Regions from separate parts of the Levilactobacillus muriae genome, predicted to be linked through region 2. Evidence: predicted binding sites of a transcription regulator. Region 2 holds the regulator's gene; each other region holds the start of a gene.
What was found. The regulator Rex, encoded in region 2, represses fermentation and respiration genes when NADH is low (regulators of the CRP and FNR family bind a similar motif). The targets are predictions, from matches to a motif close to TTGTGAANTANTTCACAA.

Region 1 (7,999 bases), on a different contig from region 2:
GGTGTTGAAATTGAAAAAGTACCTGTCATATGCTTTAGGAACGTTTGGCCATGATGCGTTCTATAACACATTGAGTATTTATTTCATGATGTTTTTGACGAGTCAGTTATTTACAAATAGTGGCGATGAGAAGATGGTGGGAGTTGTCACCATGCTGGTTGTGATCATTCGCGTTGGTGAGATTATCTTTGATCCCATGATCGGAGGTGTGGTCGATAACACGAATACACGGTGGGGAAAATTCCGACCGTGGATCATGATTGGCTCGGTTGTCGCTTCGGTCGGACTGATGTTCCTGTTCTCAGACTATTTTGGACTAGCGTGGCAGAATCCAACAATTTATCTAGTTTTGATTGCGGTAACTTTCCTAGTGGTCGACGTCTTCTACTCATTTAGTGATATTGCGTTGTGGTCACTGCTTCCGGCGGTCAGCTTGGATTCCAAGACGCGGACCAAATTCGGAACGGCCTCACGGATTGGTTCCACTCTGGGGGCACAGATTGTTATTGTCATTATTACGCCAGCCATCATGCTCTTTTCACATTGGATTTCTAAGGTGCCATTTGGCCAACAGACGCGTGCTGGATGGACGGGTTACGTCATTATCGTCGCCGTATTGTGCACGGGTGGGGCGTTGATTACGTCGTTGAATTTGAAAGAAGAACATAATGTGATTCGGGCTAATGTGAAGCATACCACGTTATCAGATATCTTTCGGGCAATTGGTCGGAATAAGCAGTTGTTGTGGATTGCAGCGTCCTATTTCCTATTCGCGTTTAGCTATGTGGTCACCAATTCCTTACTGATGTACTACTTCCGCTATCGTTTAGGCAATGCGGGTGCGTACACCTGGGTTGGGGTAATCACCTGTGTTCTGGGGGTCATCTCAGTAGCCTTGTATCCCGCCTTGGAAGTCTTGATTCGGCGAAAGGCAATTTACATTGGTGGGATTGCTTTCATGCTGATCGGGTATGTTTTGTTCTTATTTGCCGGTCAGAATCTATGGCTGGTCCTATTGGCGGTGTCGTTTTACTTCTTCCCGTACCCTCTGATCTTTTTGGCAACGTTAATGACGATTACCGATAGCGTTGAGTATGGGCAATTGGTCAACGGGGTACGGAATGAATCCGTGACGTTGTCGATTCGGCCCTTAATTGATAAGTTAGCAGGTGCCGCTTCCAACGGGATTGTCGGAATCGTTGCAGTGATGGTTGGGATGACAGGTAACGCCAAGCCTAGCGATATCTCGGCTAGTGGTGTGAGCCAATTCAATATGTTTATGTTCTACATTCCAATTGTGTTGTTGGTGATTGCCGCCCTTATTTTCTGGCTGAAAGTGACGTTGACCGAAGAGAAGCATGCGGAAATTGTCCGTGAATTAAAGAAACGGTTAAAGGTTCAACCGGCTGAAAACTAGTGACAGCAAAGAGTTACAGCTATATGCGGTCATGAAAATTAAAAATATTTGAAAACGGTACCAAAAAAGATTGACTTCGAGAAATTTTGGGTTTATGCTTAATCACGAATTAAAGAAAGTCGTTTTACAAAATATATTTATCTTTTAGGAGGAATTATCATGGGTATTTTAGATAGAATGCGTCTTGATGGTAAGAAAGCGTACGTTACGGGTGGCGCCCAAGGTTTGGGTAAGGCCATGGCAACAGGTTTAGCTGAGGCTGGTGCCGATGTCGCCATCGTTGATATCAATATTGCTAAAGCGCAACAAACGGCACGCGAGATTGCCGAAGCTACGGGTCAAAAGGCCATCGCCATTAAGACCGATGTTACTGATCCGGAACAGGTTCAAAGCATGATTGATACGGTCGTTAAAGAACTAGGTGGCTTAGATGCAGCCTTCAATAACGCTGGGATGTGCTTGAACGTGCCCGCCGAAGAAATGACCTTTGAACAATGGCAAAAGGTAGTTAACTTAAACCTGAATGCCGTCTTCCTTTGCTCCACGGCTGCTGGTCGCTACATGTTGAAGCAGGGGTCAGGCTCAATCGTGAACACCGCCTCAATGTCAGCTCACATCGTTAACCGGCCACAACCACAATGTTCTTACAATGCAACGAAGGCCGGGGTCATTCAATTATCCAAGTCATTAGCCATTGAATGGGCCAAGAAGGGCGTGCGGGTTAACACCATGAGTCCTGGTTACATGGGAACCGACTTGACCTTGAACTCACCTGATTTGAAGCCACTAATCAAGACTTGGAATGACTGGGCACCACTTGGTCGTTTAGGTAAGCCAGAAGAATTACAAGGAATGGCCGTTTACTTAGCAAGCGATACTAGCAGCTTCTCCACGGGTTCCGACTACTTAGTCGATGGTGCCTTCACAGCATGGTAGACCGTCGCGGTTAATATTTGATCAAAGAGGGGAATAACGATGAAATACTTGATTGGTACTGATATTGGGACATCGGGGACGAAGAGTATCCTGATGGACACGAACGGCAAGCTAATTGCGCAGGACTTGGAAGAATACGATGTTCTGACACCGCGGCCACTCTGGGCTGAACAGTGGCCAGATGTTTGGCTCAAAGGCGTTAAGGATTCCATCCGAGCAGTCGTTAATGAAAGCGGTATCTCACCCGATGACATCAACGGGATTGGATTGAGCGGCCTGTATGGTGGCTCCGGTGTTCCGGTCGATGCCGATATGAATCCAGTGCGGCCAGACTTGATTTGGATGGACCGGCGAGCTGCGGGCGAGACAGAATGGGTCAAAGAACATGTTGATTTGAAGCGGCTGTCTGAAATTACCGGTAATGATGTGGTTGACCCCTACTACGGCTACACGAAGGTCCTGTGGATTAAGAATCACGAGCCAGAAAATTGGAAGAAGACGGCGATGTTCTTGCCGCCAAACAACTACGCAATCTACAAATTGACGGGTGAAGTTTCCATTGATTACTCTGCTGCTGGAAACATTGGGGGGTTCTACGATGTGAACACGGGGACCTGGTCTCAGGAAATGATGGACGCCATGGGTGTCCCCATGACCAAAATGCCACAGAAGTTCGTTGATGCAACGGAGATTGCGGGCCGCTTAACCGCGGATGTTGCGGCCGACTTGGGCTTGAATGCTGGAACACCGGTCATCGCCGGTGGGGTCGATGTGGGTGCTGCCAACATCGGAATGGGTGTCTTTGAACCCGGTCGGTATGTTGCTGCGATTGGTTCATCTATGAATGCCGCGCTCGTCAGTGAAAAACCAATCAAGGGTAAAGGACTCATCGTTTGGCCGTATCCTTATAAGTCACGAGAACTGGTTTATAACTTCAGTGGTTCAGCCACAGCGGGGGCCATTACGAAATGGTTCCGCGATAATTTTGGGGATGCCGAAGTTGCCGTTCATAACCAGGGGGGACCCAACGCGTATGTTACCTTGGGTGCAGAAGCCAAGAATGTGCCAGCTGGTAGTCGTGGCTTAGTCGTTCTGCCCTACTTTATGGGTGAACGAGCGCCAATCTGGAACTCTGATGCGAAGGGTATGATCTTCGGACTGTCGTTAGTGCATACGAAGGCGGACTTATTCCATGCCTTCCAAGAAGCCGTCTGCTACGCTTTGCGGCATAGTATGGAGAGCACGGGCCGTGACCTAGGCGATTACATTGTCATTGCCGGTGGCGTGACGAACTCGCCAGATTGGGTTCAAATGTTTGCCGACGTGACGGGTTACGCAGTGCGGACACCAGTTGATGACGCAGAAGCTAATCTGGGTGATGTGATGCTGGCCGGCTTAGCGACAGACACCTTAACGGTTGACGAAGTTCAGAAGTGGCAAGTTCTCGGAGATAAGGTCGAGCCACGTGCTGAGCAACATGCGACCTATAACGACTACTACAAGCTTTACCGGAAGCTCTACGATGATTTAGGTGATGATATGCATACTTTGTCGTTGATCTCCGGCATCGAAGAGTCTTAACGCAGGACACTTGGTTTCTGACGAGATCAGGCTGAGTGTAATCGTTAGTTACTATAGTGAAGAGTTCGGGACCTAATCTCGAACTCTTCATTCGATTGGGGGAAGAAAAATGTATCGAATGATTACGAGTGATCTGGATGAGACGCTACTGCGAGCAGACGGCAGCATTTCAACAGCAAACGTCGCAGCAATCAAACGAGCAACTCAGGCAGGACTTAAATTTGTACCAAATACAGGGCGCAGTTTTCTGAGTATCCAACCGCTCTTACGGCGTCTTGGTTTGTGGAATCAGCCCAATCAATATGTCATTTCATATAATGGTGGGGCAATTGTTGAGAATTGGGATAATCACGTCTTGCTGAGTCATGAGCTTCCCTATGAAGTTGCAAGGGCAGTCTTTAAAGTGTTGCAACAATTCGATGTGGCCATTCACGTGTATACGTTACGTGGCTTAGCGATTTATCATCCACTGGTGGCTGATTTAGCTTACCTGAAGACGCGAGGTGTGTCGGCAACGACGATGCGTGGTGACTTCTCACAGTTTCGACTGGGACGAATCATGAAGGTAATCGCGATGAGTCCAAATGTCGAAGTCCGGCAAGCGGCGAAGATGGCGGTGGAACAACAAGTCACCCAGCCGGTAACATGTACATTTTCGTCGGATCGCTACATGGAAGTGAACCCCGTTGGCGTTGATAAAGGCCAGGCCACGTTGGCCTTAGGCCAGCGCTTAGGAATTTCGGCGGCGGAGATTATTGGAATCGGCGACAATGCCAACGATGTGGCAATGCTTGAACAAGTTGGCTGTGGCATTGCTGTGCAGAACGCGTCAACGGAAGCCAAGGCGCTGGCCGATCATGTCACTGTTGCGGACTTCGAATCCGGCGTGAGTGAGGCAATCGATCGATGGGCTCTGAATTAGCAATGGGGTGCGGATGAAAACAAGTGGTGGTACAACTGAAAAGGGGTGTTAGTGGACGGTTAGGTGTGACAAAATTGGTGAAAGACTGTCACGTTGGGGTGTCCATGCGATAGCCGGAAATTAACGAGCAATTGTGCCGTTGCTGGGTACCAACAAACACTCGTGGCATAGACCAATAAGTTACATTTGAAAATAAGTCATCATTTTTTATTGTGAATGTTAAAACTTATTATCAAGTCCACTTAACCAATTGATTCGAAAATCAAGTGCGCAAATGGAAAAATATTTTGTGATTTATTTGAACTTTGGAAGCACTTACTGCCGCGTGGCACAAAGAATTGTCGCTTGTGCACAAATGGAGCAGAAAGCATTGTTTTGTGACCAGAAATGCTTTATAGTTAACTTGTGAACAGCTTATCAAAAAGGGGATGTGTTGAATGGCAATTACCATTTCGGTTTTAAAAGAAGCTCCTGGTGAAAACCGGGTAGCATTGTCACCGGACGTCGTACGTAAGCTCGTCAAGAATGACTACCAAGTGCTGATTGAAAAAAGCGCTGGGGAACGGTCTTTCTATCGGGATGCAGTCTACACTGAGGCCGGTGCCAAAGTCGTTGACCGCGCAGAAGCGATTACGCAAGCAACTGTGATCGCCGCAATTGCGCAACCAGATGATGCAACCATTGATCAGATGAAGGCTGGACAAGCACTGATTGGTTTGTTATCGCCATTGACGGATACTGACTTTGTCAAGAAGTTGGCCGCCAAGAAGATCACAGCTTTAGCGTTTGAGCTCTTGCCACGGACGGTTTCACGGGCACAGACAATGGATGTTTTGAGTTCGCAAGCCAGTGTCGCAGGTTACAAAGTGGGCCTGATGGCCGCAGATCATTTTTCACGGTATTTCCCAATGATGATCACCGCCGCCGGGACTGCCAAGCCAGCTAAGGTGTTGGTCTTAGGGACCGGGGTTGCCGGACTACAAGCCATTGGTACCGCCAAACGGTTAGGAGCCATGGTTTCCGGATATGATATTCGGCCAGCTTCACGGGGTGAAGTTGAATCGTTAGGGGCAACCTTCCTGACGACATCTGTTTCCGCCACCGGTGAAGGGGGCTATGCTCGACAGTTGACCAAGGAAGAAACGGCCCAGCAACAAGAGGAATTGGCCGGATTCATCGCTCAGAACAACGTGATCATTACGACTGCGCAAGTACCTGGACGGCGGCCACCACTGCTGGTTACCCAGAAGTCCGTGGACGAAGCCAAGACCGGGACGTTGTTTATGGATTTAGCCGCCAGTGAATTAGGCGGAAACGTTGCTGGTTCGAAGCCGGGAGAAACGGTTACGACGCCAAGTGGTGCCGAAATCGTGGGTGCCGGTGATATGGCCAGTCAATTACCAGCGTCCGCTTCTGACATGTATGCCAAGAACGTGCAAGCCGTCTTAAATGATGTCAACGAAGATGGCAAACTCGTCTTTGATATTGAAGATGAAGTGGTTGGTGAACTACTGGCAACCTATGACGGTGAAATTATTAGTAACCGACTACGGTCTGTCATGGAACTGCCAGAACGTCAACCAGCAGAACCAGAAGAACCTGAAACGCCGACTGAAGATCAAGACGACGCGAAAGGAGCTGATTAGTGATGAGTGAGGAATTATTTACGAATCTAGCAATTTTTGTTCTAAGTCTATTGGTTGGGTTTGAAGTTATGAGTAAAATCCCAGCAACCCTGCAAACCCCTATGATGTCTGGGGCCAATGCCATTCATGGTGTCGTTGTGGTGGGGGCCTTCGTCATTGCAGCTGAAGCCAATAGTTGGGTCTTTTACATCCTGGCATTCTTAGGTGCCGTGTTTGCGGCAATCAACGTTGCGGGTGGTTATACCGTGACCGACCGGATGCTTGGCATGTTCGATCGCAAACCAAAAGCAAAATCAGAGGGGGATGATTCCAAATGAGTACCCTACAAACGATTGCCTCTTTAATTTACTTAATCTCCGCGGTGTGCTACGTCCTAGGTGTGCACATGATGCGTTCTCCTAAGACCGCCCGCAAAGGGAATGGGCTTTCCGCCATCGGTATGTTTATGGCCGTTATTATGATTATTATTGAAGTCGTGGCCGATGGTAAGATTACCGCTACTGGTTGGATTGTCCTTATCGCCGGCTTAGCAGTCGGGCTTTCATATGGGGTCGTCAAGGCACGTAAGGTGCCAATGACCGATGTCCCACAATTAGTTAGTTTATTCAACGCCGTGGGTGGCGGTGCCGCTGCCGTTATCGGGATCTTCGATTACCTGATGAAGGGTGACGGTGTCGCTTTAAGCCTCGCGTTCTCGATTCCAGTCTTTCTAGACGTGATTATCGGGGGAATTACCTTCTCTGGATCATTGATTGCGACTGGGAAGTTGTCTGGGAAAGTTCCTGGGAAACCAATTACCTTCCCCGGCGCTAAGCTAGTTAACATCATCGTCGTTTTGGGAATGTTGGTGGCCGCATGGTTCATGCTGGCAACACCAACTAACATTTGGTTCGTAGTTCTGGGCTTGGTTATGGCCCTGATCTTCGGGTTACTGATGACCTTACCAATTGGTGGGGCGGATATGCCGGTTGTGGTTTCACTCTTGAATGCCTTTACTGGTTTAGCCGTTGCCTTCGCCGGGTTCGTTATCAACAACCAAGTCCTGATTATCGCCGGTGCCTTAGTTGGTGCTGCCGGGACAATCCTGACCTTGCAAATGGCTGAAGCGATGAACCGTTCTGTTGCTAATATCTTAGCCGGTGGCTTTGGGACTGGTGATAGTGATAGTGGCAGTGCTGGTCCAGATGTGCCGGTCGATGTTAAGGAAACTTCTGCTGATGACATTGGGTTGCAATTAGCTTACGCTCAGAACGTCATGATTGTTCCTGGGTATGGGTTAGCCGCAGCACAGGCCCAACACGAAGTTGCTGAACTGGCAACCGTTCTGACGGAAAAGGGGATCAACGTTAACTACGCTATTCACCCGGTTGCTGGGCGGATGCCAGGTCATATGAACGTGTTGTTGGCCGATGTTAACGTTCCTTACGATCAGATGAAGCAATTGGATGATGCTAATCCAATGTTTGAAAGTACCGACGTTTCCCTGGTTATCGGGGC
Region 2 (7,999 bases):
TGAAAATCATGATCAAAAAGGCCCGTAAACTGAACTATAAGACGGTCAGTTTGGAAGTTCGGGTGTCTAATAAGAGTGCGCAACGGCTCTATCGTGATCTGCAGTTTGAACAGACCGGTGTCAAGCGGGGTTACTACTTCGGTGATCACGAAGACGCAGCCGATATGGTGTTATACCTTAATGAAAATGAGGACGAGGCCGCGGCAGAGGCTGATGAGCAGGATCAGAATACGGAACCGCAAACGCGTGAACAGAATTAACGACGGCAACATCAAGGCGGGCTAGGCATTGGGGCCACCCGCTTTTTGTGTGCAATGAGCGTTGACAGCGTTTAGGAACTTTTGCCGTTTCATGGTATAGTTAATGCCGGAATTGAAGCGTGATTTGTTAAGCGAACAACCAATCTAGCAAGTGGCACCAACCAAAGCTTAGATAACGAAAAGGTCATTTTAGTTTTGGTTAGGTCCAGACAATTTGATGGTTGCGCGAGACAGCAAAAAAATGGGAATCATAGATATAAGTAAGCGGCCGTTATGGTTGGTTAGTACGAAGAACAGGAAGAGGAGTGAGTCCAACGGAAAAGCGAAATTTAATTTTAGCATTTGAATCAAGTTGTGACGAGACCAGTGTCGCCGTTATCGAGGACGGCCATAAGATTTTGTCTAACATCGTGGCGACCCAGATCAAGAGTCACCAACGGTTTGGTGGGGTCGTTCCCGAAGTTGCCAGTCGGCATCATATTGAAGAGGTAACCCTGTGTATCAAGGATGCCTTGGCCGAGGCTGAAGTGGGGTACACTGACTTGGACGCCGTGGCGGTGACATACGGTCCCGGGCTAGTTGGTGCCCTGTTGATTGGTGTCACGGCTGCCAAAACGGTTGCCTTTGCCCACAACTTACCGTTGATTCCGGTCAACCATATGGCCGGGCACATTTACGCGGCCCGTTACGTGGAACCTATCGAATTTCCAGCATTGGCTTTGCTGGTTTCCGGTGGTCATACTGAATTGGTCTACATGCCAGCTGAGAATCAATTTGAAATTATCGGTGAGACGCGGGATGACGCTGCCGGTGAAGCTTACGACAAGGTTGGCCGGGTCATGGGCGTTAACTATCCAGCCGGGAAGACCGTTGACGAATGGGCACATCAGGGGAAAGATACGTTTAAATTTCCTCGTGCCATGGAAAAGGATGACAACTTTGACTTTAGCTTCAGTGGGTTGAAGAGTGCCTTTATCAACACGACGCATCATGCTGATCAGATCGGTGAAACGCTAAGCAAACAGGATCTCGCCGCTAGTTTCCAGCAAGCCGTTGTGGACGTATTAGCCGAAAAGACCAAGCATGCATTAGCTGACTATCCAGTGCATCAGCTGATCCTAGCTGGTGGGGTTGCCGCCAATCAAGGGCTGCGTGAACGGTTAGAACGTGATTTGCAGAGCAACCCAACGACTCACCTGGTCAAGGCACCGTTGAAGTTATGTGGAGACAACGCTGCCATGATTGGGGCCTTCGCCTATGTGGCCTACCAACATGGCGTCTTCGCAGATGCCACGTTGAACGCCGACCCAAGCCTGGAGTTTGATTGGGCAACAGATTCTGTAAAATAATTATGATAACTAGAGGAGGACGTCCCATGAATCAAGCCGAATTGTTTGCCTATCGCCTGTACCAACAGGGATTGTTAACAACGAGCGCTGAAGTTGCGGCGCCCTTTTTTAATAGTGTGGGTATTCAAGCACAGAACCAACGCGCCGCAGAGCTCAACGTGGCTTTGCAAACGGGAATAAAACGATCGAAACTCCTGACGTTTTATCAGGAACATGGCATTGTACGGTCGTGGGCGCAACGCTGGACAATTCATTTGCTGACGCCCACGGACTTACGGCTAGTCGTGTCCGCGCGTCAAAAGGAACGTTTGCCCAAGGCTTATTTTTTAGGCGCTGAAGCTCACGTGCGCGCGGCGGCCACTGCAATCGATGACTTGCTGCAGCAAGAAGGTCAGCTGACGCGGACAGCATACACCGAATACCTGCAGGCAACCTTTGATTGGTATGTCGATCGCCCACACAACTTTGACTATGCTGTCCTGCAGGTATTGACGGCGCAGGGGCGGTTACAGATGGCACCGGCAGTTATCGGGCAGGACTGGACGTTACTGGCACCGCCAACCCTTGAATTACGGGATCAGCAGACCGCGACGACGGAATTGCTTCGGCGATACCTGCACGGCTTTGGTCCAGCCACAATGGCCGATTTCGTGAAGTGGTCTGGCATTAAGGTCGGCCAGGTTCGGTCGGCCTGGCAAACGGTCTTACCGGAGTTGACACCTGTGACGGTTGACCAGGAGCAGCTCTGGACGATTGCCCCAGTTTCCAGCGGAGAACTTACGGCGATCACGGATCAAGTGGCTCATCTGACCGTGATTGCGGCCAGTTTTAGCTCGCCAATGACGGGGTACCGGAATAAGTCCTGGTTGGCGCCAGAGCAAGTACGCCAACGATTGTGGTCGAAGAACGGGATCCTCCGTGCACCGATTATCGCGAATGGTGCTGTGGTGGGCAAGTGGACGACACGAATCAACCGGCAGCAGATTACCTTTATCGTCGAGAGTTGGGGGCCGTTCGACCGCAATCAGTTGGAGGAAGACTTCGATCGGATAGCACGGTTCCTACAGCTCGACTACGCCGGGTTTATCAAAGCCTGACAGTTGGCTACATGGTCTAAATTAGTGCACCAAAATTAGGCTGTAACGCCGTGAGTAGGACGCCGCCAGCCTTAGAAGCGGGCGGTCAGCTCGCTTTGAACCGCCCAACCCGCGTTTCAAAGTTGCCATTTTCCAAGTTAATCCACTTAGAAAAATGAAAAAAGAGCCTGGGACAAAACCCCAGACTCTTTTTTCGCTCTCCTAAACTATATTGCTGAAACGTGGGCCAGAAGGCAGCTGACTCCGCTATCAGCCTTAATGCTCGCCAGCTAACCGTCTTTTGTCCCACTCTCCCGTGTTTAGATGGTTTAATCGTCAAACGCTTCCAGTTCCAAGCTCTTCTCTGTCCAAGTATCTTCAGTCTCGCTGAGCTGCGTGGTCACGGCCGTAAGTTGTTCCTGAAGGTCGGCGAGCTTGCCGGCGTCGTTAAAGTTTTGTTCCTTACTCATTTCGGTTTCAATAACAGTCTTTTGTTTTTCCAAGTCACTCATTTGATCTTCCAAGGCGGTGACCTGACGACTCAGCTTACGTTTTGCTTTTGCCTGATCTTTCTGTGCCTGGTAGTCAATCTGGGTTTGCTTGGGAACATCGATCGTGGGGTGGGCAGCCTCGGCCTCGGCAGCTTCCTTGGCGGCGTATGCGTCCTGTTCAGCTTTCTTAGACACGTAGTAATCGTAGTTTCCAAGGTAACGTGTAGTGCCCTCAGGACTCAGTTCGACGACTTGAGTTGCCACTTGATTGATGAAATAGCGGTCATGAGAAACGAATAGGATGGTGCCATCGAAGTCATTCAATGCAGTCTCCAAGACTTCTCGGCTGTCGATGTCCAAATGATTGGTAGGTTCATCCAGCATGAGAAAGTTGTCATGTTGCAAGGCTAATCTTGTCAGCAGCAGGCGCGCCCGTTCACCACCACTTAGGCTATGAACACTCTTGTCGACATCGCTACCGGTGAAGAGAAAGCTCCCGAGAATTGAGCGAATATCGCCCTCGGGTGTTGTGGGATGATCATCCCACAGCTCGTGCAGCACGGACTTTTTGTCGTGCAGTGTGGCCTGATCCTGGTCGTAGTAACCGGTATCGACACCGGTACCGAAGATAATTTGTCCCTGAATAGCTGGAATCCGACCGAGGATCGTTTTGAGCAGGGTGGACTTTCCGATACCGTTGGGGCCGACGATGGCGACGGCCTGATGTTTCTTAATGTCTAGGGTAACTGGCGCCGCTAGAATCTCACCGTCGTAACCCACGGCGCCATTGACGACATCCAGCACGACGTTGCCACTCTGGCGTTTCGGTCGAAAACTGAAACGGGCGGCTTTTTCGTCGCCTTCAGGTCGAACCATTTTGTCCATTTTATCCAATTGCTTGCGCCGAGCTTGTGCCCGTTTGGTGGTAGATGCTCGGACGATGTTCTTGTTGACGAAGTCTTCTAGCTTACCGATCTCGGCTTGCTGCTTGTCATATTCTTTCCAAGCTAAACGCAACCGTTCCGCTTTAGCGGCAATGTAGTGTGAATAGTTGCCAGGGTAGTGGTCGAGGCCACCGTGTGCCATATCATAGACGTCGTTGACAACGTGATCGAGGAAGTACCGGTCATGGGAGACGACGAGGATGGCACCAGGGTAACCTTGCAGGTAGCCTTCCAACCAGGTCAATGTTTCGACATCCAAGTGGTTGGTGGGTTCGTCCAAGATCAAGAGGTCGGGCCGTTCCAAAAGTAATTTAGCAAGTGCCAGCTGGGTTCGCTGTCCACCGGAAAGTTCATTAATTGGCTTGTCATAGTAGCTTTCGTCAAATTCGAATCCGTGAAGGACACCACGAATTTCTGCCTGATAGCCGTAACCGTTCTGGTCGCTGAAATCCTGCTGGAGCTGATCGTAGCTTGCTGAAATTTGCGCGAATTGTTCCTGATCAGCGGTCACGGTGGGATCACTCATCTGTTGTTCCAGCTCGTGCATCCGATTTTCCATGGCAATGAGTTTAGCGAAGACGCTGAGCATTTCGTCCCAGACGGTCTTGGTTGAGGCAAGGCCGGCGTTCTGCGCTTGGTAGCCCAAGGTCAGGCCACGCTTAGTCGTAATCTGACCGATATCTGGTGTAGTTTCGCCAGCAATCATTTTTAATAGGGTTGATTTTCCGGCACCGTTGCGGCCGACGAGGGCCACCCGTCCGTGCTCAGGGACGTCCATACTGACATTTTCGAACAGGACGGCGGCACCGAAGCGCCGGGTAACTTGTTGGACTTGTAAAAGAATCACGGTAAGCCAACCTCCTTTAGTGGTTTTGTATGTTAGTTTTTAGAGTTAGGATTGCATTGAAAGATCGCCGTTGTCACGAAGTTGCCAGCTTGCTTGAATTTAAACACCGCCGATAATTTGAGATGAGGTATCGCGGTTTCCGGTAATTGTGGGTGAAATTACCTTAGCAACAAAGGAAGACAGGGAACACTGATACCCACTATTTTAGCATATTCTCGAGAGAGACCGAAATTACGATTTAAATAGTGAAAAAAACTTGCAAATTCTTTCACAAGATGAACGGTTATGCTATAATCTATAAGAAAGTTGATTTCACAATCCAGACAATTATTTAAATATGAGGCTATCGCTTGTGAACGGTAGCCAGTTTCTTTGATTAGGAGGTCTCGTTTTTGACAGAACAAAAAATTCCCCGGGCGACAGCCAAGCGCTTGCCCATCTACTACCGTTACCTGAACATCCTATTAGACGCAGATAAAACCCGGGTGTCTTCGACTGAATTGTCCGAAGCCGTTAAGGTCGATTCCGCAACAATTCGTCGGGACTTCTCGTATTTTGGAGCCCTCGGTAAACGGGGCTATGGTTATGATGTTGAAAGTTTAATCAAGTTTTTTAAGAAAATTTTGAATCAGGACCGCTTAACCAGCGTGGCCCTGATTGGGGTGGGAAATCTGGGCCACGCTTTACTCAACTTCAATTTTCATCAGGACAGTAACGTGCGGATCAGTGCTGCTTTTGACGTGAAGCAAGAGATTGCCAACACGATTCAAAGTGGTGTGCCCATCTATCCAATGACTGATTTACGCACGCAACTGGAAGAACAACAGATTGAAGTGGCCATCTTGACCGTACCATCCCAGGTGGCACAAGAGGTAACCGATGAGGCCGTGTCTGGCGGTGTCAAAGGTATCTTGAACTTCACACCACTGCGGATCACCGTACCGAAGGGCGTTCGCGTGCAAAACGTGGACTTGACCAACGAGCTTCAAACGTTGATTTATTTCCTGGAACACTACAATAATCTAAACTAATGATTGAATCGCAGTCCTCATCTGAGGATTGCGATTTTTTTTGGAACAGGACGTCTAGACCAAATGGCTGACTATTGGAAAATCTGAAATTCGCTAAGCCTCTCAGCCACACAGGATAGCGCGTGGTTGGCGTACTGAATCGAGGAATTTGTTTGTCAAATTCCTTGATTTTTAGAGGGAAAAACCATATATTAGATATTGTTGATTAGCACTTATGTTAGTCAAGTGCTAACAGTGCTAATAAGTAAGTTCATTGGAGGGATTCAAGTGTTAAAACCATTAGGAGACCGCGTCATTTTGGATCAACCAGAAGAAGAAGAAACCACGGTTGGCGGTATTGTGCTCGCAAGTAACGCTCAAGAAAAGCCACAAACGGCAAACGTTGTCGCTGTCGGTGATGGCCGTGTGTTAGACAATGGCGAAAAGGTAGCCCCAACTGTTAAGGTTGGCGACAAGGTATTGTTCGACAAGTATTCCGGTACCGAAGTTAAGTATCAAGACACGACTTACCTTGTTTTACACGAAAAGGACTTAGTCGCAGTCGTTGATTAATCCCGTTTCCACTTAAGAAGACTATCCAAGATAATTCAAAAATTTTAGTATGAGGTGAATTTTTAAAATGGCTAAAGAATTAAAATTTTCTGAAGACGCTCGCAGTAAGATGCTTGCCGGTGTTGATAAGTTAGCTGATACGGTTAAGACAACCCTTGGACCTAAGGGACGTAACGTGGTTCTGGAACAAAGCTACGGCAACCCAACCATCACGAATGATGGGGTAACGATTGCTAAGTCCATCGAACTCGAAGATCACTTCGAAAACATGGGTGCTAAGTTGGTTTCTGAAGTTGCTTCTAAGACCAACGATATCGCTGGTGATGGGACGACCACTGCCACTGTTTTGACGCAAGCTATCGTTAACGAAGGTATGAAGAACGTCACTGCTGGTGCTAACCCTGTTGGTATCCGTCGTGGGATCGAAAAAGCTACGAAGGCTGCCGTTGATGGGTTACACAAGATGTCCCATGACGTTAAGACTAAGGAAGATATCGCGCAAATCGCTTCTATTTCATCAGCTAGCCCAGAAACTGGGAAGCTAATTGCTGACGCTATGGAAAAGGTTGGTAACGATGGGGTCATCACGATTGAAGAATCCCGTGGTGTTGATACCAGCTTAGACGTTGTTGAAGGGATGCAATTCGACCGTGGGTACATGTCACAATACATGGTTACCGACAACGACAAGATGGAAGCAAACTTGGACAATCCTTACATCTTAATCACTGACAAGAAGATCGCTAACATTCAGGATATTTTGCCATTACTGCAATCAGTTGTTGAACAAAGCCGTTCACTCTTGATCATTGCCGATGACATCACTGGTGAAGCCTTACCTACCTTGGTCTTGAACAAGATGCGTGGGACCTTTAACGTTGTTGCTGTCAAGGCTCCTGGCTTTGGTGATCGTCGTAAGGCGACCTTGCAAGATGTTGCCGTTTTGACTGGTGGGACTGTCATCACCGATGACTTGGGCCTTAACCTGAAGGACACGACTATCGATCAATTGGGTCAAGCACAAAAGGTCAACGTTACCAAGGATAACACCACGGTCGTTGAAGGTGCTGGTGCCAAGGATCAAATCGCTGCCCGGGTTGCTGAAATCAAGGGCCAAATCGAAGAAACGACTTCTGACTTCGACCGTGATAAGTTGAAGGAACGTCTGGCTAAGTTAGCCGGTGGGGTTGCCGTTGTTCGTGTCGGTGCCGCAACTGAAACTGAATTAAAGGAACGTAAATACCGCATTGAAGATGCTTTGAACGCAACGCGTGCCGCTGTTGAAGAAGGCTTCGTTGCTGGTGGTGGGACTGCTTTGATCAATGTGATCAAGGATGTTGCTGCTGTTGAAGCAGAAGGCGATGAATTGACCGGGGTTAACATCGTTCTCCGTGCATTGGAAGAACCCGTTCGTCAAATCGCTGAAAATGCTGGTGTTGAAGGCTCCGT
Region 3 (7,999 bases), on a different contig from region 2:
TCAACCTTCTCCACGTTCACCAACGATTTTATCAAGCTGGTTGATCACAGGCCCATTATGGCGATGAGTTACTTAGCCATATCCGCGACCTTGGGTGTGGGCAGCGCCTTTGTCGGTTATGTTCTGGTAGCCTGACATGACCCTTGTCAATTTTCTCAAGTTCCGGTATACTAGAGACTCGCAAAGTCTAGTGCGGTTTTACCGTATGCGAAGGAGGAGCAGGGGTCGTCTTATTAACGACTGTCATGGCTGCTCCTTTTTTTGTGTCCTTGCGCAAATAATCAAGTCCCGAATGAAAGCGTTGTCCTATATTCGTGAACGGCGTATACTATGGGTAACCGCAAGTCTAGTGTGGTGTCGTGTGAGGGAGCAGTGGCGACTGCTCCCTTTTTGTGTGCCCTACAAACCTACGCAATCACCATTAGTCTACCGTCACGGTGATTGTCGGCAGGAGTGGTTACCTTGAAGAATCAACGACCGCTTCAACCGTCCAGGCCCCCAATACGATAGTTGTCGCTATTTACGAAGGGGTCTGTTATGATCAACGAAATCCTTAAATTACCAAAAAAGTTCTTCATCCATATGTCACGTAACAAATGACATCTAGAGTCGTTACTTGCTTTGTTCACTTCTTTAGCAACTATAGAATCCTTAAAAAAGCCTGATTATCACTAACATTTCACTGTCGTTCCTATGGCTGAATTAACCATAAAGTCTGAGCTGGCAGCCCGCTTCTTGGCTACAGGGCGGCCCCCACAGCAGGCGAAATTCTGAAAACCGTAGACGACCAGCTTTATCCAGTGACAACAAAAAAGCGGAAGCACCCATGTCTGAGTCGCTTCCGCCAAAACTATTCTCTAATCATAATATGAAGGTGGTGTTAATTAACGATGTGCAGTGGTTCCTGTCCTTGATCGATCCGAACGGTGTTCTTGGCAACAATAGCGGCCATTGCATCCCGTGCTTCAACGGTAGCATTCCCAACGTGAGGCGTCAGGATGACGTTATCCAGTGCCTTGAAGCCATCATCGACATTCGGTTCTGCTTCATAAACGTCCAGCGCTGCGCCAGCCAATTCGCCGGCCTTCAGTGCTGCTAGCAGAGCTGCTTCGTCAATGACGGGGCCCCGTGCGGCATTAATCAATGTTGCAGAGGATTTCATCTGTTTGAATTCAGGTGCGCCAATCATGTGATGCGTGGCGTCGTTTAATGGGCAGTGCAGGCTCAAGACGTCGCTTGTCTTAATCAACTCTTCCAAGCTGACAAATTTCGCGTCAAATTGCGCTTCTACCTTTGGATCAAGCCGGGTCCGTTGTGAATAGATAATGTTCATATCGAACGCCTTCATCCGCTTCGCAACGGCTTGTCCAATCTGGCCCATACCAACGATACCCAGTGTCTTACCAGAGAGTTCATGGCCTAAGAAGAAGAGGGGTGACCACCCATCAAATCCCTTTGTCCGCATCAGCTTATCGCCTTCAACCATCCGGTGCGCTAATGTAATCATCAGACCCGTCGTCACTTCGGCGGTTGAAACGGTCGAGACTTCCGGTGTGTTGGTTACAGGAATACCTTTTTGCCGCGCGTAGGCAGCATCAATGTTGTTAAAACCCGCACCATAGTTGGCAATAATCTTCAGGTTGGGATCAGCGTCGATAACGTCCTTGTCGACTTGAGTCGATAGCGGCGTAATCAGATAATCCTTACCCACGATTCGCTTAACCAATTCTTCTTTCGTGATTAATCCACTGCCCGTATAAACATCGACATCCAGTCCCGCTTCCTTCAAAATAGCCAAAGCGGACTGTGGAATTGCTGCAGTTACTAAAACACTAGCCATGAATGTCACTCCTTCTGCAAGATTTGGATTTACAACTCTATTGTATACGTTTTCACTTAGCGATGCACTGCCAGTTTATTGGGCAGTGTAACCCCCGTCGACCACGAATTCTGAGCCGGTTGCAAATTTGGCTTCGTCTGAGGCTAAGTACACACAGATCCAGGCAATATCGTTAGGTTCCCCGATATGACCCATTGGTGTCTTCGTCCGGGCTGACATGGCGGCTTCAGCACCTGGCAGATCGTCAACTAATGGTGTCTTGATGTAGCCAGGATGAACGGTGTTAACCCGTACGTCGTAGTCCTTCAAGGCACAGTCAACGGCAGCCGACTTGGACATGATCCGCACGCCACCCTTGGAAGCGTTGTAGGCGCCTAAGTTAGGATCACCCACGAAGCCTTCGATGGAAGACATGTTAATGATGGATGCACCCAAGTGCTTGTTCTTCATCCGTTGAATCCCCAGCCGGGTGCCGTAGAAGACCCCATCCAGGTTAACGGCCAACTGTTGCTTCCATTCTTCGGTTGTCGTATTCTCAATGCTCTTATTAACGGCCATCCCAGCGTTATTCACAATTGTGGTTACTGGACCAAAGGCCTTTTCAGTTGTATCAAATAAATCAAGCCAGCCTTGTTCGTCGGTTGCATCATGTTGGAAGAACTGAATCACATCTGGGCCACCAATACTCTTCGCAGCCTTCTCACCAACGTCAGCGTGCCGACCGGTAATCATAACCTTACCGCCCTCTTCGACGAACTTGTCAGCAACAGCCAACCCAATCCCTAACGTCCCACCTGTAACAATCGCAACTTTTCCATCTAAACGATGACTCATAGCATTCTACCTCCAGAATTTTAATGTGGTTGTAACAAACTTCACAATAGAATTGCGGTGATAGCCGAACCGGTCCAGCAAGAATGCCTTTCCAATTCGACTAGTCGACCCGTATTGACGTTGCTGGCTCAAACCAGCAACACTATCGCGCATTGAGAAGTGATCAATTAAAATACGTCATCACCGGCAGTTACTCTCAAATGCTCACCGCAACCTTGGTTAACGCTTACCGCAATCAACCTATCAAGCTAAGTGACACTGTGGTTAAGTATAACTAATCCGCGTCCCCGCCTTACCTTGTAAGGCCAGGTCGGCCTCATCCAAGGAACAAATGATTGCCGTCCGTCCGGTTTTGGCGAATGCAATGGCGGATTCAATCTTCGGACCCATGCTCCCAGCAGCGAACTGACCGTCATCAAGATATTGCTGGGTTTCCTTCACGCAAACCGCCTCCAGCTTTTTCTGGTTAGGCTTGCCATAGTTGATGTAGACGTTGCTGACGTCGGTCAAGATCATGAAGATGTCGGCATTCACTTGCTCCGCCAACTTCCGACCTGTCCGATCCTTATCAATGACTGCTTCTAACCCTTGGAGCAGGCCGTTCTCGTCCTGATAGACCGGAATACCGCCGCCACCACCGGCAATGACGATGATGTTTTGCTCCAATAAATGGTTAATGGAATCCACACCGTGAATCATCGCTGGCATCGGTGAAGGCACCACGCGCCGGTACCCCCGACCCGCATCTTCCTTCATCATCCAACCTTTATCAGCCTGGAGCTGCTTGGCTTCATCTTCATCATAGAAGACACCAATTGGCTTACTAGGATCCTTAAAGGCCGGGTCATCGCGATCAACCTCAACTTCGGTCAGCAAGGTTGCCACGTTCGCCGAAGACTGATTCTGCCGCAACGTATTCTTGAGACTTTGTTCCAGCATGTAACCAATGAATCCTTGAGATTCACCGTTACAAGCATCCAATGGGAGTGCTGGCACGGTATGTTTCGCCAGCTCGTTCTGTTGGAGAATGTTCCCAACTTGGGGACCGTTACCATAAGTCAGCACAATTTCGTAATCCATGGCCTCAATCTTGGCGATTTGCTCAGCACTCTTCTGAACGTTAGTCATCTGAACTTCAAATGTTGGATCTTGCTTCGGTTGGAGAATGGCGTTGCCGCCGACCGCAATCACAACTCGTTTAGCCATTGGGATTCCCCCCTTTCTTCCGTATCAATATTTCAAATCAAGGTCGAGATTGACCTGCTTGTACACTAACGCTGACACGATTCCAGCCAGGCAATCAATACCCGACGTGTTGCCATACGCAATAGCTTCCGCCAATAGGTTATCTAGATTCTCCAGCGGTTCGTTACCCTTGAGGTACCGGACGATGCCCAGTAATGCGCTACTGAACCGGCGCCGTAGGGCGTAATACAGATAGCTTCGGCCAACATCAGTGGTATAACTGGCATCTCCAATTCGAGAAGCGACCGCCGCTCTCAGCTCCTGATGATTGCCACTCAGCCAATCAATGAGGATCCAGCCTAACAAAAAGTCATCGCCCGATGGGGTGAGCCCCCTGCCTCTGCCAATGAAGAAGTCGACTCCCCATTGGACGGTAACTGCATTTGTTAGCCAAGATGTCTCTTTTTGATACGGTGAATTTGTCATCGACAGGAAATCCTGAAATGGTTGATCAAATCCAGTCTGCCGATCAATGTTGCGGCAGTTATTCAGTAAGTAGCCTAACCGATCTGAACGAATCCCCTCCGTTAAGAGGTCGGCGCGAAACGACTCGACAATCTTAAGACGCCAGAGTTCCTGGTAAGTCTCGATGTAGAATGAATCGCCGCGAAAGGTAACTTTGCGGGTATCTCTGATCTGACTCAATAAATCGGTAAAGTCGCGTGGCGGAAGATAGAGTCCACCTGGTAAGAGTTTTGAGCGGTCGCTGGTTAGAATCACCAACGGCGTATGCTGCTTGTCTGTTAAATTAAAGGTATGTTCAAAGACACTGTGAACGTACCAGTCTCTATCTTCTAGAGTCAGAAGTACATGGTCGCCCAGAACTTCTACGTCGCGCATTTATTCCTCGAAACCTAACTTCTTAGCGTAAGCCAGGACAGCTTTCTCGAAGGCTTCCATCGGTGGATTAACGGTCCCTGCTCCGATTTGTCCTAACCCAGCTTTCTTGTTGGCAATCCCCGTGTTAATAACTGGGAGAATACCCGTTTCAACAACCTTCCGTGCATCGATCCCAATTGAGATCCCCCGGAAGTCCCAAGTAGGGATGGGGAAGTTCGGGTTGGATGCCGTGGTAATCTCTGTCATGTCCTCACTGATGTGCAGGGCATCGAAGAAACCACCCGTCCCAATGAACCGGGTCACGGCAGGTGCAGCAATCATGGCGAATCCACCAACCCCAAACGTTTCGGTAATGGCACTATCACCCATATCAGGAGATGCGTCATCTTCGGAGAAGCCAGAGAAGTACAGACCATGTGGCGTATTAACGGGTCCGGTGAACCATTCATCACCCATCCCGGCAATCCGAATGCCAAATTCGTAACCGTTCCGGCACATCGCCGTCACAATCGTCCCTTCTTGAATCTGACGCGCACCATCCATGACAGACTTAGCGGAAGCCATCATAATATTCAGGAAGAACTGGTCAGTATCGGCCAAGAACTTGATAACGGCTTCTTTATCCTTCTGGTCAATATCCAATGCCACGATGCTTGGGGACATTTCCTTCAAGAAAGCCAGTGATGCCGCGATATTCCGTTGGTGGAATTCATCCCCCATGGCAATCGCTTTCGCAATTAAAACGTTTACATTTAACGGTTCGCGCGTTTGCAAAGCCTTGCTCAACACAGGACCCAAGACGTCACGCATCCAGCGTAACCGGTCAATAACTTCTGGCCCGTTAGCACCGAACCGTAAGACGGCACCGATACCTTCGTTCATTGTGCAGTAAGCACGATTGCCATCAGTCCGGTTTTCAACAACCACGAGTGGCATGTGCGCTGAGGTAATGCCACCCATTGGGCCAACCGCGTCGACGTGATGGCAAGGAATGAGAGTGACTTCGCCGCTTTCCATGAGTTTGCGCGCGTCATCTTCATTGTCTGCCCATCCTTCGAACATGGCTGCACCAATGCAGGCACCTTGGACTGGATCGATCATGTTGTCATAAGTGATTGGTGGACCGGCGTGGAGCAGAACCTTGCCGTGCTTGAATTCATCGATAACATCGATTGCGGGAACAACATCCAATAGGAATGGTGAACCGGCAATAATTTTGGAGACAACCGCCTGATTGGCTTCGTCTATGCTTTTATAAACCATTCATTACACCCCTACTTTCAGATCAACTTTATTGAGGAACAGTAAGGCCTTTTGCAGCTCAACGTTTCCTCCGGCGATTGGCTTCCAGTCAAACTGGACAGCACTCCCGCCACTTTCATTAATTGCTTCCGCAAAGCTTTCCAACCCAATGTTCAAGAACCGAGTAGCCGTCAGCATTTCCTTCAGTTTGTCAGAAACGGCTGGCATCTTCACGTTCGATGGCTTTTCTGGCAAGATTGGTAAGGGTTGCTCTTCAACCGGATGACCCACGATAGCTAGAGCAGTCTTAACAGCTTGCGCGTTGTTTTCACAGATAATGACACCTGCTTCTGCTAAAGTCCGCTGTTGTTGACTGTAGTCCTGTGGATCCATGTCAGTGCCGACGATAGTCGCAATCACTGGCAGTTCACGACCTTCAGCCTTGGCATCTGCCTTGACCTTGATGATCGTGTCCTTCAAATCGCCCGCCATGTCGTCAGTCGTCCCGTAACCAAGCACGATATCCAGCAGAATTGCGGCAGTTTCTGGGTCTTGGCCCGCCGAAACCATCATTTCTTTCCGCTTTGTCGCATCGATCATTGGATGTGGCCGGCCCTGAGTAAAGACATCATCCCCGAGGTCTAAGACTTCGTAACCGTCCTTCTTCAAGATTGACCCATCGACACCATTTTCAGCGTGAAGACCTAACGTGTTGTTCATTAAGGTTGCTGCTTCATAGGCTAACGTCCCGCCGGAGTAGTACCCCTTAATGTACTTCTGTCGTGGTTGTAATTTCACGTCTGGTACCTTAACGGCAACATCTTCGTTCCCAGTGGGTTCCTGACCGTGGAGTAAACCGACCGCAATCTTCGCCGTTTCTTCCAACGTGTAGGCTCTGTAGAGGCCTTTTTCATGGGCTTCTGGCTTTTCACCTAAGAAGATGGCAACGACTGGTTTCTTAGCTGCCCGTAACAGGTCAACCGCGTCATCACGGACTTCCTTTGCAGGTGGCTTCGAGATGGCCACAATCACCTTAACGTCTGGATCTTGGTCCAGTAAGGCAATGCTGTCCTTGAAGGTAATCCCTTGGACTTTGGCCTTCAAGTCACGACCACCAGTTCCGATAGCGTTGGTGACCCCTTCACCCATCTTATGGATGATGGCGGTCACTTCTTGAATCCCGGTTCCAGAAGCGCCAACGATGCCGATGCTACCTTTGCGCACTCGGTTAGCAAAGGCTAAGGGTAAGCCGTTCGCAATCCCGGTCCCACAGTCGGGACCCATCAGCAGCAGGCCTTTTTCGTGGGCCATTTGCTTCAAACGCGCTTCGTCTTCAATCGTCACGTTGTCACTGAAACAGAACACGTTCTTGCCAGCATCCAAAGCCTTTTCAACTTCACTTGCGGCGTAGACACCGGGCACAGAAATCAGTGCAACTGGTGCATCCTTAGCAACTTCTAAGGCCTTGTCCCAAGTCTTGACCCGTTCCTCGCCACTGTTCTCATCGTCGCTCCCATTGGATTGTTCATCCAAGTAGACTTTGGCTTTCTTGACCACGTCGTCAATGAGATCTTCGTTATCAACGTCGAGGACCACCACCATGTCGTTAGGGGTTGCGGCTTCCAATTCAGCAGTAGCCAAGCCTCCGGTCTTAAAGATATCTTTGTTAGCAGGGGTTCCCATCATGACTTGTACATTGTTGACGCCATCTAGGGTTTCCAGATAATTCGTCAACAGCATGAGCACGATGGAGTCCTGATAACTATTCTTTTCAATTACTGTGTGCAGCATATAGTTATCAACTCTCTTTCGTTAAAATTATTCGGCGAAGGCACCTTGCCCATTGTACTTATCAAAGTGAACCGTATCGCTCTTCAGGTAATCATAAATTTCAGTTGCAACTTCGATGCCGTCCTTCATCGCTTTCTTCCGACGAATCTGGCTCCGTTCACCTGGCAGGTAAACTTGATCAAAGCCTTTAGCTGGTTGCATTTCATG
Region 4 (7,999 bases), on a different contig from region 2:
ATCATCTGGTGCTTCCATTTGAGAAAGCTGATCCTCGATACCATCAGGGATATCCTCTGTATCGTCTTCTTCATCATCGTCATCGATGCCCAGACCGGTCTGTAATTTACCCAGATCTGGCCCTGACCCAGTCGCTGAACTGTCATCATCATCTTCGTCATCATTGGCGTAGGTAGCGGTGTCATCATCTTCTGGATCATCGTCATCGTAATCGATCACGTCATCGTCATCAGTCGTATCAGCTAAGAAGGCGTTAACCTTCTTACGCTTCTTACGCTTAGGTTGATCTTCATCTTCCTCGGCGTGAACCGTCGCTTCATCGATGGATTCAAACGGATACCAAGTTCGCAGTCCCCAAAGGTTATCACCCAGAGAAATGAAACTACCATCGACATTTAAATCCGTATAGAATTGGGACAGCCGGTCACGAACTTCCGCGTCGCTGTCACCCAAATATGCTTGGACGGCGTTTGCCAAGTCGGCAAAAGCCATCACATCGCCATGTTGTGACAAAATGGCGTGAGCAACTTCGATCATTGATAATTCCTTTTTATTCTGGCCCTCAAAGACTTTTAATTCCAAACTGGTGCACGTCCTTTCCACAGTCTACGAAATATGATACTCGCTTATGCCGTAAATTGCAATCTAATCTTGTAGTTCCCGACTAATTCTTCTCCGGCATAGAGGAGATAGTCGATTTTCACATTTCCACTAAATGGCTTTTCCTTGAAACTGGTCTCCAAATAAGGGGTGACCGTTTCAATCGGCATTACACCATAAGGGGTGTTGTACCGGGCTGTCACGCGTTTGCCACTGATAAAATGCAGGCGCAACTCCGCCTCGGCATTACGGGTCAGGTGAACCTCGCCCTCCGGCGTAAATTTCATCGTCACCGGCGTCTGTTCCCCCGTCTCATTATCGGGTTCCAGATACCGTAAGTACAGGTTGGCTCCCATCTGGACCAGCTGACCATCAACGTCTAACTGGTAGTCGGAAACATCATCGTTTTGCTTGATATGGGTCTCCAAGTGAATCATCACGGGCACCCCCGCTGATAGTTGATCCATCTGCACACTTCCTTTCCGCGAATTGTCTGGGTTAATTATAGTTCATTTCCCATAGAAAGCCTACTTATTATGCTCTTTTACCGCCCTCCCAGAAGTTGAAAGTACGGGAATGCCCAGCTGACAGCGTCCTCTCTAAATTTAGCGAACAATAACGTGTCATGGCAGTCATCTTCACCCCAGAACCGACTTATCAAGCAATAAGGGTTGGCTGACAAGCTATTGATTGTGAAAATAGATACTAATAAGAAGGATTCAAGTGACCAGCATCTCGTGTGGCAAACGCTTACATAGCAGTATATCGGTAACGTGCTTATTTTTATCATGGGTTAAAACAGCTTGTGAAAGTTTATGTATTTCATCACAAAGTGTAGACTTTTAGAGATATTCGGATATAATAGTACCCAATGGTAGCTACTATTAAAAAAGGGGTATAACTATGGAATCTGTCACAGAACTACTCAGTAAATTTGGCCTAACAACTAGTGAGGCCAAGGTATACGTTTCTCTCCTGCAGATGGACGCATCTACAGGATACAAGATCAGTGGCAAGGCCGGCATCGCGCGTTCAAAAGTTTACAATGTCTTGTCTTCACTGGTTAGCAAAGGCCTAGTGTTTCAGTCTAAAGATGAGAAGTCGTTATATACTGCCCTACCAGTCGACGAATTAGTTTCCAAATTACAGCATGACAGCAAACAAGATATAGACGGCATTCACAAATCGCTTAAAGATTTGAGCCCCGAAAACAACTCCAGCTTAATCTGGTCTATTGACTCTTACGATCAGGTCTTTGAAAAAGCGCTATTTCAGATTCGGCATGCTAAGGAGAGCCTGTACGTTCAAATTTACGCCGAAGATTTAACGGACGAATTGACGCAGGCCCTCGCCGACGCTGAAAGCCGGCTTCACAAATTCGTTGTCATCCTATTCAGCAATCATCATCGATATAACCTACCCTTTAGACGCTTCTATAAACATTTTTTTGAAGCGGACAAGGTTCTGGACTATGGTGGCCGTTGGATAAATGTCGTCAGTGACACCCATGCCGTGACATATGGGAAACTGCCGAATGATTCAGGCAATACAGATGTCATTTGGACCCAAAATAGTTCTATGATTTTTCTGGCACAGGAGTACGTTCTCCACGATGCTTATAACCTCCGGACACTAACCGTTTTACATGACGCTGCCGAGGAAAAATTTGGCACCAATTTAGAAGGTGTTCGTGATATCTACTTCGATAAGTAAAGAAGGGAAAACATCATGCAAAAAATTCTAATTATCGCTATTATTGCAATCAACTTTCTATTCATCTTCGTTTTAGTTCGTGATCTTCTTAAGCACCGTCACGAAATCATGGAAGAGCCGGCGAATCCCATTTGGACGCCACTCTCACAAATCGTGATCTACTTTCTATCCACATTTGGGATTTCAGATTTTGCCATTTCAACGGCACTCTACCCCAAAGCAAAATGGGTCACCATGAAAAAGCTTCCCGGGACTTTGAACACACAATGTGTCATTCCTGTGTTTGTGATGTCCCTCGCTTATATTTCAACCATTACAGTTGGTGTTAAAACCCTGTTAGTGGCGATTATCTGCCAAGTCATTGGCGCCTACTTAGGCCCACGCTTCGTCGTGAAGTTACCCGAACACATCATTCGAATCTTCGTGATCATTGGCCTACTGGTCGCTACGGGTCTAATCCTGGCTGGCAAATTCGGTTGGATTCCTTCAAACGGAACAGCTACTGAACTTTATGGTTGGAAGCTTTGGACAACGGGACTCTTAATGTTCGTCTATGGTGCTTTAAACAACATCGGTATTGGGTCCTATGCCCTAACCATGGCAACCGTATACGCTATGGGTATGAACCCTGTCGCCGCATTTCCAATTATGATGGGTGGATGCACCTTCTCCGTTTCTATCGGCAGTATGCAATTCATCAAGCTTAACGATTATTCGCGAAAAATCACCATGTTTTCAGTCTTCGGCATCATTGGGGTTCTAATCGCTGTTTACTTGGTTAAGAGCTTAAACACGTCTGTGATTCAATGGATCGTGATTGTTGTCTTACTCTACTCCGCAATTAGCCTCTACCTTGACAGTCGCAAGTCAACTGAAACTGCTTAAGAAAGGACTCCTGACTATGAGATATTTATCCGCAAAAGACATCCAAACTTTCTTCTCCATGCGCAACGCCATCGATGCCGACGCTGAAGCACTTTCACTCTACTCTTCAGGCAGAGCCGACATCCCGCTACGAACGAACATCAACATCCCCGAATACAATGGACAAAGCCTTTACATGCCGGGTTACGTTAGCGGTGCAGACCCATCACTGGGCGTAAAAATTGTCTCCGTTTATCCTGACAACATTGATCAAAAGTTACCCAGCGTTCCAGCAACGATGATCACTCTGGATGCGCAGACCGGCATTGTAAATGCTATTTTAGACGGCACCTACCTGACACAACTGCGTACAGGCGCTGTCCAAGGTGCAGCTACTGAATTGCTTTCTAATGAAAATAGTAAAACTGCTCTTCTAATTGGCACCGGTGGTCAAGGCATGTCACAATTAGAAGCCATGCTAACCGTGCGTAACCTCGATAAAGTATTTGTGTCTGATCTAGACAGGGCTCGGGCACAGAAGTTCTGTGAAGCTGCAACCGTCAGCTTTTCCCAGACATTCTCAACGACATTTGAACCCGTGGCCGACCCCAATTCAGTGGTTCCTGAAGTCGATATCATTACTTCTGTAACCACTTCCAAGCGGCCCACTTTCGACGGAACGCTCGTCAAACAAGGCGTCCACGTCAACGGTGTTGGCGCCTACACACCAGAGATGTGTGAAATACCCGTTGACCTGATCAAGCAAGCGAACCATATCGTCTTTGACACTATGGATGGCGTCCTGGCAGAAGCCGGGGATATTATTCAGCCGCTTAAACGTGGTGACATCAGCAAGCAAGCTATTAGTGGCGAACTTGGACAAGTGATCACTAAAAACATTGTCGGTCGTTCCTCCGAAAACGACATCACTTTCTTTAAGACCGTCGGAACTGCCGCACTCGATGTTGTTGTGGCAGACCGTATTGTGAAAAAGGCCGAAGAAATGAAAGTTGGTATGACTCTCTAAATAAGTTAATAAAGTCTGAAAGCCTCAATTCACCCAGAAAGGTCCAGCTAACAGGGATTTAATCCACAAAATCAGTCGAAAATTACCACCTGCGGCTGCCAGAGATTCCGGCGTCTGTGGGGACCGCCTGCGGCCTGAGAAGCGGTCCTCCAGCTCGGTTTGAAGCCTGCCAAAAATCGTCAGTCTCCAAACGCGTCCCACTCTGTAAGCTGTTGCTCAGCTAACACCGTCGACACAGCTACCTGTATCTCTGACCGCCTCCGGTTATGATTTTTTCTTTAACCTGACATTGCGATGACAATCGCCGAACTGGCAACGTTAGTGCACGATGGTTGGTCACTGTCTACGTAGGCGTGAGTGATCCAAATTTAGGCTCAGCCGTGGGATTTCCCAAGTGTTATGCTTGGAAAATGGCGACTTTGAAACGCGGGTTGGGCGGTTCAAAGCGAGCCGACAGACCGCTTCTCAGGCTGGCGGCGTCCTACCCACAGCGTTCCAGCCTAAATTTGGTGAACGGTAAGCCGGCTGATTCAGACAATATTACGACCATTCAGGCCTCTATTCCTACTGTGTAGAGGGTTATACCAACATTTCATCTTTCAACCTCCAGATAAATTACACACAGACTACTTCCTAGTTGGACTAATGCCATCTAGCGAGTAGTTTTTTCGTATCAAGTTCGATCCAGGTCCCTGTGACCTGTGTGACTTGTTTCATACAGAGCTGAAGGTTGAAAGTTCCAAAACACCCATTATGGCTGTTGCAACAACGATATTGAGACTAAAATTAGGCAACGTTGTTCAACCATCGCCTTACCGGCCGGAGGCGTTCCCCACAGCAAGCGGAATCCCTGGCCGCCGGAGTGCGACTATTTTCACTAATTTAGCTGTGTTAATTCCTACTGTGGCAAAAGTAATGTGCACATTTCGTCTTTCAACCTTCAATCATACAGGTAAAATTGGTCCAGACCATGACGTAGCTCACGTTTTCTAGTATAATGTAAGCATTGAATCGATCTCACGAAAGCAGGTGGAGGGATGGGACCCTTTGACTTACCCGGTGACAGCCTTCAGACCGTGACCACGCCAATTCCGGCTGACCAAAAGAACCTGGCCTTTGGCTACACCAATGCTCTGCTGGACCTGGTACCAGCACTTAAACAGCCCATATTGCACTTCTGGACCATGCAGCCCACGGTTATCATGGGACTGAAGGACAAACGGCTCCCTGAGCTGACAGCGGCTATCAGGGCCGTTCAGCGGTATGGCTACGATTACGTTCTCCGAAATTCCGGGGGACTGGCCGTCGTCGCGGATGGTGGCGTCCTGAATGTCTCGCTTTTCTCTCCGCTAACCACACCGATTATCAGTGTTGACGCGGCATACGCCCAGATGACCAGCCTTGTGAGCGCCGCTTGGCCAGAACTTGCGTTACAACACTATGAGATCACGCGGTCTTACTGCCCTGGCGACTACGACTTGAGCGTCGATGGCTTAAAGATCGCCGGAATCGCACAGCGTCGAAGCACCAATGCCCTCGTGACCATGCTCTACCTCAGTGTGACTGGAGATCAGCCCATGCGTGGTGCCCTGATTCGTAGCTTTTATCGGGCGGGTCTGGCCGACCACACCAACGACTGGCATTTTCCAGACGTTGACCCTGCCGTGATGACCACCACGGCCGCACTATGCAATCAGCCGCTGACCGTGGGCGATGCGCAAGACCGCTTTCTCACCGCTTGTTCGACGGCTGGTCTCCGAGTGGGCCGCGCCAAGTTAGCGGCGATGATGACCGAACCGCAATTTACAACAGTTCTGAAACGTGAAACTGCCCAAATGACCCGTCGCCAACCGCGATTGGTCGATATGTAAGGTTTGCTTAATCAGAGTCGTTTCGTTCCGGTTTCCCTCCTTGAACTGGTAAACTAGGCCCAGCAAGAACGACAACGACGCTAAAAAAATAAATTTAACCATGTCAGGAGGAATCACTGTGAGCTACGCAACCGCGCGACTGCCCCGCGAGAAAGTTTTCCGGGACCCCGTGCACAATTACATTTACGTGCAACATCAAGTTATTTTAGACCTGATTAATTCCCGAGAATTTCAACGACTCCGCCGCATCAAGCAGTTGGGTACGGCCTCGCTAATCTTCCACGGTGCGGAACATTCGCGTTTCACCCATTCACTGGGAGTCTACGAAGTCACACGTCAAATCTGCGATAATTTCCAACGTAACTATCCGACAAAAACGCCGGGTGATGGCGGATGGGATGACAACGAACGGCTGACTGCGCTGTGTGCGGCTCTGCTTCACGATATCGGTCACGGCCCCTACTCGCACACGTTCGAACACATTTTCCACACGGATCACGAAGCAATTACCGCCGAAATCCTAACGTCACCCAAGACCGAAGTCAACCAAATCCTACGGCGGATCAGTCCAACTTTCCCACAAGAAGTAGCCAGCGTCATTCAAAAGACCTATCCAAATCCACAAGTGGTCCAGATGATTTCTAGCCAAATCGACGCCGATCGCATGGATTATCTACTACGTGACGCCTACTATACAGGGACCGAATATGGGACCTTTGATCTGACGCGAATTCTGCGGGTGATGCGGCCCTACAAAGACGGGATTGCCTTTGCCATGAACGGGATGCACGCCGTCGAGGACTACATCGTGAGTCGCTTTCAGATGTACCAGCAAGTCTACTTTCACCCGGTCTCCCGTTCGATGGAAGTTGTGCTAGATCATCTACTCGGCCGGGCCAATGAGTTGTACCAAGCGGGCAAAAGCGATGAAAGCTTCATCCCCCACCTATTGCTACCATTCTTCAACCATCAATTCGACCTGGAAGACTATCTCAACTTGGACGACGGCGTGTTGACGACCTACTTTATTCACTGGCGGCAATCGCCGGATGAAATTTTAGCCGATCTGGCTTACCGCTTCTTGGACCGAAAACCACTAAAGAGTGCCATTTTCGATGAACAGACGCAAAAACAACTGCCACATCTGCGCGATCTGATCCGCTCGGTCGGCTTCAACACCGACTACTACACGGCCACTGATAACAGCTATGATCTACCTTACGACGATGCTTACGACCCTAAAGTCACGCATCCCCTGACGCAGATCGAGCTTCAGGAACCGGATGGCAGTCTCCGTGAACTCTCAACGGTGTCCGATCTGGTCAATGCGATCCGTGGAAAGTTTACTGGGGATCAGCGGTTCTTCTTCCCGAAGGAAATGTTGAATCCGGGTAATGATGCACCGGAGATCTTCCAGCCGGTCTTTGACGAGTTTGGCAGTTACATCCAAAACGATCAACTCATTGACCAGAAAGGCGCTGATTAAGGTGACGCCTAAGCTGATTGCCGTAGACATCGACGGCACACTACTCAATCCACAAAACACGCTGACAGCAACGACAATCACCGCCATCCAAGCGGCGACCACAGCCGGGATCAAAGTCGTTTTGTGTACGGGTCGTCCGTTGACCGGCGTGCAACCCTATCTCGATGCCCTAGGTCTCCATGGCGACGACCAATATGTCATCACCTACAACGGTGGCCTGGTGCAAACCACGACGGGAATGGTGCTTGCGAGCACACCCCTGAGCTACGCCGATTACGTGGACCTCGAGGCATTCGCCCGCAAGGCTCGGATTCATTTTCACGTCGTTACACCAGATCACCTGTACACGGCTGACCGCAACATTAGCCGCTACACGGTCAAGGAAAGCCAATTGGTCAACCTACCGTTACGCTTCCGTGAAGCTGCGGCCATGGACCC

Region 1: the regulator Rex is predicted to act here: its motif matches at 5,260-5,277, upstream of ACKTSF_RS07290 (NAD(P) transhydrogenase subunit alpha).
Region 3: the regulator Rex is predicted to act here: its motif matches at 2,704-2,721, upstream of ACKTSF_RS07155 (NADP-dependent (R)-specific alcohol dehydrogenase).
Region 4: the regulator Rex is predicted to act here: its motif matches at 1,414-1,431, upstream of ACKTSF_RS10525 (TrmB family transcriptional regulator).

The regions. Positions count from the first base shown of each region.
Region 1 covers NZ_BAAFRU010000008.1:98,432-106,430, reverse strand. Annotated here, with positions in the region: gene ACKTSF_RS07310 (glycoside-pentoside-hexuronide (GPH):cation symporter) at 11-1,417, shown strand; gene ACKTSF_RS07305 (SDR family oxidoreductase) at 1,577-2,353, shown strand; gene ACKTSF_RS07300 (FGGY-family carbohydrate kinase) at 2,393-3,934, shown strand; gene ACKTSF_RS07295 (Cof-type HAD-IIB family hydrolase) at 4,044-4,856, shown strand; gene ACKTSF_RS07290 (NAD(P) transhydrogenase subunit alpha) at 5,294-6,502, shown strand; gene ACKTSF_RS07285 (NAD(P) transhydrogenase subunit alpha part 2) at 6,505-6,819, shown strand; gene ACKTSF_RS07280 (NAD(P)(+) transhydrogenase (Re/Si-specific) subunit beta) at 6,816-7,999, shown strand, end outside.
Region 2 covers NZ_BAAFRU010000005.1:76,286-84,284, forward strand. Annotated here, with positions in the region: gene rimI (ribosomal protein S18-alanine N-acetyltransferase) at 1-260, shown strand, start outside; gene tsaD (tRNA (adenosine(37)-N6)-threonylcarbamoyltransferase complex transferase subunit TsaD) at 566-1,609, shown strand; gene ACKTSF_RS04645 (winged helix DNA-binding domain-containing protein) at 1,636-2,706, shown strand; gene ACKTSF_RS04650 (ABC-F family ATP-binding cassette domain-containing protein) at 3,015-4,967, opposite strand; gene ACKTSF_RS04655 (redox-sensing transcriptional repressor Rex) at 5,360-5,998, shown strand; gene groES (co-chaperone GroES) at 6,266-6,550, shown strand; gene groL (chaperonin GroEL) at 6,618-7,999, shown strand, end outside.
Region 3 covers NZ_BAAFRU010000008.1:69,553-77,551, forward strand. Annotated here, with positions in the region: gene ACKTSF_RS07145 (fluoride efflux transporter FluC) at 1-135, shown strand, start outside; gene ACKTSF_RS07150 (2-hydroxyacid dehydrogenase family protein) at 881-1,840, opposite strand; gene ACKTSF_RS07155 (NADP-dependent (R)-specific alcohol dehydrogenase) at 1,916-2,674, opposite strand; gene arcC (carbamate kinase) at 2,939-3,880, opposite strand; gene ACKTSF_RS07165 (oxamate carbamoyltransferase subunit AllH family protein) at 3,905-4,759, opposite strand; gene ACKTSF_RS07170 (YlbE family protein) at 4,760-6,022, opposite strand; gene fdrA (acyl-CoA synthetase FdrA) at 6,026-7,792, opposite strand; gene allD (ureidoglycolate dehydrogenase) at 7,820-7,999, opposite strand, start outside.
Region 4 covers NZ_BAAFRU010000014.1:63,541-71,539, forward strand. Annotated here, with positions in the region: gene rpoE (DNA-directed RNA polymerase subunit delta) at 1-582, opposite strand, end outside; gene ACKTSF_RS10520 (YwiB family protein) at 627-1,067, opposite strand; gene ACKTSF_RS10525 (TrmB family transcriptional regulator) at 1,504-2,313, shown strand; gene ACKTSF_RS10530 (sulfite exporter TauE/SafE family protein) at 2,329-3,198, shown strand; gene ACKTSF_RS10535 (ornithine cyclodeaminase family protein) at 3,215-4,204, shown strand; gene ACKTSF_RS10540 (hypothetical protein) at 4,599-4,724, shown strand; gene ACKTSF_RS10545 (hypothetical protein) at 4,958-5,197, shown strand; gene ACKTSF_RS10550 (lipoate--protein ligase family protein) at 5,242-6,075, shown strand; gene ACKTSF_RS10555 (HD domain-containing protein) at 6,194-7,561, shown strand; gene yidA (sugar-phosphatase) at 7,563-7,999, shown strand, end outside.